DNA from 2 places in the Paenibacillus mucilaginosus 3016 genome. Region 1 is predicted to be linked to the other one. Evidence: riboswitches for the same ligand, from Rfam matches in the RefSeq annotation. Region 1 holds a riboswitch; the other holds the start of a gene.
The links. Region 1 has a riboswitch for cyclic di-AMP ahead of PM3016_RS05935 (TrkH family potassium uptake protein). Riboswitches for the same ligand answer to the same signal wherever they lie in the genome.
Positions count from the first base shown of each region.

Region 2: it holds a riboswitch for cyclic di-AMP, as region 1 does, so the genes downstream of both, PM3016_RS08955 (APC family permease) here and PM3016_RS05935 (TrkH family potassium uptake protein) in region 1, are expected to answer to the same signal.

Region 1 is NC_016935.1:1,298,897-1,303,469, reverse strand. Features, by position in the region: gene PM3016_RS05945 (cation:proton antiporter) at 1-142, opposite strand, end outside; gene PM3016_RS05940 (potassium channel family protein) at 211-873, opposite strand; gene PM3016_RS05935 (TrkH family potassium uptake protein) at 888-2,240, opposite strand; cyclic di-AMP (ydaO/yuaA leader) riboswitch at 2,315-2,459, opposite strand; gene PM3016_RS05930 (CPBP family intramembrane glutamic endopeptidase) at 2,692-4,374, shown strand; gene uvrC (excinuclease ABC subunit UvrC) at 4,310-4,573, opposite strand, start outside.
Region 2 is NC_016935.1:1,989,823-1,994,395, reverse strand. Features, by position in the region: gene PM3016_RS08965 (XapX domain-containing protein) at 1-113, opposite strand, end outside; gene PM3016_RS08960 (family 14 glycosylhydrolase) at 365-2,017, shown strand; cyclic di-AMP (ydaO/yuaA leader) riboswitch at 2,268-2,432, shown strand; gene PM3016_RS08955 (APC family permease) at 2,587-4,413, shown strand.

The DNA.
Region 1 (4,573 bases):
GACCCAGCACAATTCCGGCAATCAGGAACAGAGCCACGTCCGGGAGCTTCAGCAGACCGGAGAGACGTCCCACCAGCATGCCGGTCAGCAGGATGATGACGAGCAGGTACAGCACGTGTTCCAATGAAACGCCTTGTTCCATCTTCCTCATCCCATCAGTTTAGTAATTGATCGGTACGGTCCATAAGGGGTCCCATTAGGAAGAAGCCATTAACGGATGACCGCATTCTCGAAGGTCTCGATCTGCTGGTTCGTTCCGATGATGACCATAATATCCTTCTCTTCCACCGTATCCGTTGCCGTCGGCGCGATGATCACGCCGTCCTTCTTGTTAATCGCCACCACACTGCAGCCATAACGCGCCCGCGTATCGAGCTCTTTCAGCGAGCGGCCGGACAGACATCGCGGCACCGCCAGCTCGGCAATGGTATACTCCTTCGAAAGCTCGATATAATCGAGCAGATTCGGCGAGACGAGCTGGTGCGCCACCCGGATGCCCATATCGCGTTCCGGATAGATGACCCGGTCCACACCAATCTTGCTCAATACTTTGCCATGGAGCTCCGATAGCGCCTTGGCCACGACATTGCCCACACCGATATCCTTTAGCAGAATGGCCGTGAGAATGCTTGACTGGATGTCATCCCCGATCGACACGACGACACAATCGAAGTTGCGGATCCCCAGCGACCGGAGCACCTCTTCATCGGTAGCGTCGGCTACGACGACATGGGTCAGCTTGTCAGCCATCTCCTCGACAGACTCCTCATCCTTATCGATGCCGAGCACCTCATAGCCAAGCTTCATGAGTTCCATTGCTACGGAGGAGCCGAAGCGGCCCAGTCCGATGACAGCGTATTGGCTGCGTTTCATGTGTTGTTGTTCCCCTATCCAATCGTAATTTTACCTTCCGGGTAACGGTACAGCTCCTTCTCAGCCTTAGGTCCGAGCGCATATGCAAGGGTCAGCGGGCCGAGACGTCCGGCGAACATCGTCAGGGCGATCATCACTTTGCCGAACTCCGTCAGATCCGGCGTCAGCCCCATCGAGAGACCCACCGTACCGAAGGCGGAAGTCACTTCAAACAAGATCATGAGGAAAGAATGATCCTCGGTGGTGCTGAGAAGCATCGTTACGAAGATCACCAGGAACAGCGCGATCATCGTGAGCGTGATGGCTTTGAGAATGCGGTCCTTGCCGAGCCTGTAATGGAAGAGCACAATGTCCTCCTTGCCGCGGATCATCGCGACAATGGCTCCCACCAGGGTGGTGAAGGTAGTCGTTTTGATCCCGCCTCCGGTGGACCCCGGCGAAGCGCCGATGAACATCAGGATGATGATGAAAAACTGCGTCGCCTGCCGCAGCCCCGCGATATCGACCGAATTGGCTCCCGCCGTCCTCGGAGACACTGATTGGAACAGGGAGGCGAGGAACTTGCCGGACCAGCTCAGCGGGCCCAGCGTCTTCATGTTCGTCAGTTCGAACACGAAGATGACAATCGTGCCTACGCCGATCAGTATACCGGTAGCGCTCAGCACGACCTTAGAGTGCAGAGACAGCTTCTTCACTGTCTTGAATTCAATCAAATCGGAGATCACGACAAACCCGAGACCCCCAAGAATAATTAACATCATCGAAACCAGGTTAATCACCCAGTCGTCCGCATAGGCTGTGAGGGAACTGAATTTGCCCGTCACCGATCCGAACAGATCGAAGCCTGCATTATTAAAGAAGGAAATCGCATGAAAAATCCCATAATAGATCCCCCGTGACACCCCCAAGTCAAAGGACCAGCGGATCGAGAAAATGACAGCGGCGATCGCCTCGATCGTAAGCGAATACCGGATCACCTTGCGGATCAGCCGGACGATCCCTTCCATCGAGCCCTGATTCATGGCCTCCTGAAGAATCAGCCGCTCCTTCAGCGAGATCCGCTTCTTCAGCACAAAGGCGAAGAGCGTCGCCATGGTCATGAAGCCCAGTCCACCGACCTGGATCAGCAGAATGATGACGATTTGCCCGAAAACGGACCAATGGGTACCCGTATCGACTACGACCAGCCCCGTTACACAGGTAGCTGAGGTCGCGGTAAACAGCGCATCGAGGAACGGCGTCGGCTGACCGCTGGCTGAGGCCACAGGCAGCGACAGGAGAATAGAGCCGATCAGAATGATGGCTGCGAATCCGAGTACCAGAATTTGCGGCGGCTTCAGCTCGAATTTCTTGGCGGCTGGCTTCAAATAACGAACACCTCGGTTCTTAAATCAGGATTTTTGCACAAAAAAAAGACACTGGAAACCCAATGCCAAAAAATAGGTTCCTGTAACAAAGCCTACGAGGTTAGCTGACGGATTCGGATGTACAGGCACCCTATCATCCAGCCATATGCGGCTTGGATGAATTCACCCCTAAACTCATGGTTCCCCCGTTTTCATTAAGAAATTCGGCTTGTTATTCAATTGATTTGAATTATAATCCTCTTTCCCCCGCAGCACAAAGCCCTAATTCACCTAAAAGTCACGATAATCCCCTGGAAAGGCTGTTTGTAAGCGTTATCTACCTATTGACGCTCTCCCAATCACCTGTTTTCCAACGCATGCTCTTGAAATCATTGGATTTCGCAGAAGCATGTATGCTAATTTAGAAGAATATAATATACCTCATCCATTCCTGTCCAAGAAGGAGCTGACCATGTCCAAGCGATTCAAGGAGCCGTCCCTTCTGCTGCTGGCCGTCATCGGATGCCTACTCTATTTTGGCGTGAACCTGCTCAGCCCCTATATGGAAGATGCCGAACGCATGGAGGAGGTGACCGAGGGCGTTCCCTCCGTTACGAAGGAACAGGCTGCAGGCGCGGCGCTGGGCTTTGCCCGGGAACATCTGGGCCTGACGGCCGCGGAGCCTGAAACTATCGTCATCTATCAGGCCGTCAAGGAGCGCAGCGGGTACCTGCAAAAAGAGCGGCTGTACGACGACTATCAGAAACGCTTCGGGGAGAAGCTGCCTCTGGAGTTCTATGAGGTCGAAATCGGCGAGCCCGGCACCGGACTGACGCATTACATCCAGGTGAACTATACGAACCGGCGCATCATCGGCTGGGAAACCGGCCGTTCGGCCACAGCCCGCAGTGAAGGCGTCTTCTCGGAACCCGCTCCGGATGCCGAGGCGGTGATCCGAAAAACCATGGCCGACCAAGGATATGCCCCCGATACGTTTGCACTGGTTTCGGGCGGCTCGGATGCGACCGGTCCCAATACGCTCCGGATCTACCGGAGCAAGGAGGACTCCATCGGCTCCGCGCCCCTCGAACTGCACGTCAAAGAAACCCGGGGCCGGATCACCTTGTTCCGTCCCGAGTTTCCTGTTCCTGACACCTTCACCGCCTGGAAGAACGCCCAGGATGACAGGGCCTCCCTGATGACCTGGATTTCGATGGGCCTGTCCACCGTGATGACCCTGACCGCCTTCATCCTGGTCATCCGCGGGCGCCGCGACATCCGGTTCGGCCGCGGGCTGATCCTGACCCTGATCTTCGCCGGAGTCTACGTGCTCAACAACTTCAACATGCTTCCGGCCTTCCGTACCGAGCACGGCAGCGGACCGTCCGAACCCCAGGCTGTCTTCTACCTCTGGTTCGTCAACATCTTCGTGCTGTTCATGGCCGTGTCGACTTACCTGTCCCTGCTGGCCGGCAGGCAGCTGTGGCTGCGGAGAGGGCTGAACCCCTGGCCGGTCTGGAGTGATGTCTCCTTCGGGGACAGCGTCCGTACGGCCATGGTCCGCGGGTACCTCTTCTGCCTGTTCGTGCTCGGCCTGCAGCAGGTCATGTTCTTCGCCGCCGCCGAGCTGTTCGATGTGTGGGCCGTGAGCGACCCGGCCGACTCCGTCTACAACATGCGGGTCCCCGGCATCTTCCCGCTGATGGCCTGGGCCGCCTCCATCTCGGAGGAGGCCGTATACCGCCTGCTCGGCATCGCCCTGGTGCTGGCGGTCACGCGCAGCCGCTTCCTGGCCGTCCTGCTGCCGAGCATCGTCTGGGCGATGAGCCACACCCAGTATCCGATCTACCCGGTGTACACCCGGCTCATCGAAGTGACCGTCATCGGCCTCATCTTCGGCTATGTGTTCCTGCGCTACGGCTTCCTGACGGCGATCTTCGCCCATGCGGCGATGGATTCCATCCTGATGGGCCTGTCGCTGATGATCACCGGCAGCAGCGTGAACACCGCCATCGGAGCGGGATACCTGCTCGTACCTGCTCTGGCAGGCTGGCTGCTCTCCTGGCTGCACGCCCGCTTCGGGCCGAAGCTTAAGCCTCCGCGTGCTCCCCTGGAGCTGCCGCCGGATCCGCTTCCTCCGGCTCCCCAGCCGTAGCCTCCCCTTCCGTCCCGTTCAAGGTCTGGAGGATGGTCAAGGCCAGCTTTTCTCCAATACCAAGAGGCTTAAAGTCTTCGGGCTGAGCCTCTTTTATTTTTTTGAGCGAGCCGAAGTGCTTCAGGAGCGCCTTGCGCCGCTTCTCGCCGATCCCCGGCACCGAATCAAGCGTCGAGACGACCATCGACTTCGCCCGGGT
Region 2 (4,573 bases), 690 kb from region 1:
CCGGCCACGCCCAGCACACCGGCAATCGTCACCGGTGCGGGCAGCGGCAGACGGATGAACGTGAACAGCACGCCCACAACCATCCCTGCCAGCAGGGACAACACCGCTTCCATCAAGCTCCATCCACCCTCTCTCGCCAGGCGCTCGAGTCTGCGCCCGGAATCGGTATGAGATCTACGGGATATTCTGCCGCAACGGGCAGCCGATTATGAGAGAAGGGCCATGCCGGTCAATATATTCCACCTTTTCACTCCGATTTTTCCACTCTCAATGGGAAGCCCTTTCAATTATAATAAAGTTATGCAAGCGCTACCAAAATAGCGAATAGCGCAGCATAAACCCAAGCTGTCAGGAGGAATATCATTTGGCAATTACCACCGTTTCTACATCCGTACTGCTCCGCAAAAGCTCCGCCGCCCTGCTGTCCCTTGTCGTAGGGGCCGGACTGCTCGCTCCGATTCCTTCCGCCGAAGCATCCAGTATCTCCAGCGATTATAAGGCCTATGTCATGGCGCCGCTCACCAAGATTACGGACTGGAATGCGTTCCGCAACCAGCTCATCACCCTGAAGAACAATAATGTATACGCTGTCACGACCGACGTATGGTGGGGTGATGTGGAAGGTGCCGGGGATAACGTGTTCGACTGGTCCTACTACAAAACTTACGCCGATACGGTCCGCGCGGCCGGGCTCAAATGGGTGCCGATCCTCTCCACACACCAATGCGGCGGCAACGTAGGCGACGACTGCGATATCAAGCTCCCGAACTGGCTGTGGAGCAAAGGAGCGCAGGATCAGCTGACTATCCGCAGCGAAACCGGTTTCTACAACAAGGAAACGCTCTCTCCATGGTGGAGCGGCACGGCCGCCCAGTATGACGAGCTCTATGCTTCCTTCGCTTCCAACTTCAGCGGCTACAAGGACATCATCGCCAAAATCTATCTGTCCGGCGGACCGGCAGGCGAGCTCCGCTTCCCGTCCTACAATACGGCGGACGGCTGGTCCTACCCGAGCCGCGGCAAGCTGCAGGCTTACACGGACTCCGCCAAGGCCGACTTCCGTACCGCCATGCAGACCAAGTACGGCACAGTAGGCGCCCTGAATACGGCGTGGGGAACCTCCCTCGCTTCGTTCTCCGACGTGAGCCCGCCGAGCGACGGCGACAATTTCTTCACGAATGGCTATAAGTCCAACTACGGCAAGGATTTCCTCACCTGGTACCAGGGTGTCCTGGAGAAGCATGTGAAGGCGATCGGCGCCAAGGCGCACAGCCGCTTCGACTCCGTGTTTGGCGTGCCGGTCGGCGCGAAAATCTCGGGCGTGCACTGGCAGATGAACAACCCGACCATGCCGCATTCCGCCGAATACGGCGCAGGCTATTACAATTACAGCACGCTGCTGGACGCATTCAAGAGCGCCAATCTCGACCTGACGTTCACGTGCCTGGAGATGACCGACGCCCAGGCGAATACGGCGCCTTATTACTCCGCACCGAAGTCTCTCGTGATCCAGGTGTCGAACCTCGCCAACCAGAAGGGCATCCGCCTCAACGGCGAGAACGCGCTGGCCATCGGTGACGCCGGCCAGTACCAGAACGTGGCCGAGATGCTCTTCAACTACAACTTCTCCGGCTTCACGCTGCTTCGGATGTCGAGCCTCGTGAATGCGAGCGGAACGGCTACCTCCTTGATGAGCTCCTTCCGCGATGCCCTGGCGATGACTCCGACTGCCGTTACCTTCGTCGTGAAGGGGGCTCCCACAGCTTCCGGTGACACCGTCTACGTAACCGGCTCCCGCTGGGAGATGGGCAACTGGACAACCGGCGTTTACCCGCTGAAGCTTACTTACAACAGCACCACAGCGGACTGGAGAGGCACAGCCTATATCGGGTCCGGACGGAACTATGAGTTCAAAGCGATCGTCAAGAATTCCGCAGGCGCCGTTACCTGGGAGCCGGGCTCGAACAACACGCTGACCGTTCCATCGGCCGCAAGCACGTACACGATCACTTGGTAATACCGAAGGGCAGAGCTAGGCCGGGACTCCCCTGTGCCTTGAACCTGCCCCACAGGCTGCCCCGAATCAGGAAGCGGCAGAGCCCAAACCGGCTCTGCCGCTTTTCATTTGGACGCAAAACCGAACAGGACTAAGCTTCATCGCTATGATCGCGGTAACATAAAGGAAAAAGTCCTAATCCGGGGATATTAAGGTGGATCTGACGTTTTACAAAGTACGGCTGCAGGATTATGATCGTTCCAGTAATGAAATTCATATTTCGCTGAATTTCCGTTCAAGGAAAACGGGGGAACCATTGGGACGAAGCCGCTTCGTCATGGGGTGAATCAGCACAGCCTGCAACAGGCGCCGCTGTAGGGCGACTCTAACGCCCGAATCCGTCAGCTAACCTCGTAAGCGTATTTAGAGAAGGTGAGACTGCGCGCTCGGATCACAGCTGCAGGGGGACCCTGCGGCTTTTTTCGTGCATCAAAAAAGGAATCAGGGAACAAAGAGCGGACAAACGTCATTAGCACATCGGTTGGGTAATATACAACTAAACTATTTTATCTATGGCGGGTGAGTGTCGGATGTTTGCATCCATCAAGCGATTCCTTATAGGACGGCCGTTAAAGTCCAACGAACTCGGGGAACAAAAACTGAACAAACTGAAGGCCTTGGCCATTCTTTCCTCAGACGCCCTCTCGTCCGTCGCTTACGGGCCCGAACAAATCCTGCTCGTCCTGATGACCGTGGGTGCCGTGGCCTTCTGGTATTCCATTCCCATTGCCGTGGGCGTGCTGATCCTCCTGACCGCGCTGATTCTCTCCTACAGGCAGATTATCTTCGCTTATCCGCACGGCGGAGGGGCCTATGTCGTGTCAAAGCAAAATCTCGGTATCTATCCCGGATTGATCGCCGGAGGCTCCCTTCTGGTCGACTATATCCTGACGGTGGCGGTCAGCGTCTCCGCCGGCACGGATGCGATAACGTCCGCCTTCCCGGCGCTGCATGACCACACCGTTCTGATTGCCGTGGCGTTCGTCATTTTCATCACGCTCCTGAACCTCAGAGGGGTGACGGAGTCCGCGTCGGTCCTGGCCTATCCGGTGTACCTGTTCGTGCTCGCCTTATTCATCCTGATTGGCGCGGGGCTGTATAACATCATCTCCGGCAGCGGTCCGTCCGGAGTGCATGCGCCGCTGGGTACCCCGGTGGCCGGCGTCGGGCTGTTCCTCCTCCTTCGGGCCTTCGCCTCAGGCAGCTCCGCCCTGACCGGGGTGGAAGCCATCTCGAATGCGATCCCGAATTTCGAGGATCCGGCCCCGAAGAATGCGGCCAAAACCTTGACCGCCATGGGCCTCCTGCTGGGGCTGCTGTTCTCGGGCATCGTCTTCCTGGCTTACTACTATGGGATTACCCCCCGTCCGGAAGTGACCGTGGTGTCGGAGATCGCAGAGGCGACCTTCGGAAGGAATTTCATGTATTACTTTATCCAGGGAACGACCGCCCTGATTCTCATCCTGGCTGCGAATACCGGCTACTCCGCCTTTCCGCTGCTGGCCGTCAATCTGGCCCAGGATAAGTTCATCCCCCGGATGTTCACCGTGCGGGGAGACCGGCTCGGCTATTCCAACGGCATCATCATCCTTGGCGTGCTGTCCATTCTTCTCATTATTGTGTTCAAGGGACAGACCGAGCACCTGATCCCGCTCTACGCTGTCGGTGTTTTCATTCCATTCACCCTGTCGCAGACGGGCATGATGATGAAGTGGAAGCGGGAGAAGCCGGAAGGCTGGGCTCTCAAACTGACGATCAATTCAGCCGGAGCCCTGATCAGTCTGCTCGTCACGATCATGTTCTTTTTGACGAAATTCACACAGGTGTGGACGGTTCTCGTGTTCCTCCCCCTGATCATCCTCCTGTTCCACCGCATCCGGAAGCATTACGAAGCGGTGGGAGACCAGCTCCGGCTGACCACCTGTGAGCCTGCGCTGACCATTGAGGGGAATGTCATGATTCTTCCGGTGGCGGGCATCACCCATGTGGTGGAGAATTCGTTGAACTATGTCAAATCGCTGGCTCCCCACCAGATCATTGCAGTGCACATCCCTTTCGACAGGGAGAATGAAGCGGAGTTTCAGGAAAAATGGAAGGCATGGCAGCCTGATGTCCGGCTGGTCACTCTGCACTCCCCTTACCGAAGCATTATTCAACCGCTGACCAAATTCATCGATACCGTGCAGCGCAAGGCCGGGGAATCGAACTATCAAGTGACGGTAGTGATCCCCCAGTTCATTCCGAAGAAGGGCTGGCATAACATCCTGCACAACCAGTCCAGCCTTCTGATCCGCGCCCACCTGCTGTACCGCCGCAATGTCATTGTCACCACAGTTCCGTATCATCTCAAAAAATGACGGTGTTCAAGCCGAGATTCCTCCATCCTGGCTTGCTTGCTGTCTGAAGGCTGGCGGGCATGGCAGGCTGGTTAGCTGCCGGCGAGAAGCTTTCAAGCCAATGCGGCCGCTGGCGGGTAACTCATCCCCCCCCCCCGCGAACCACTGGCTCCTGCGCCGC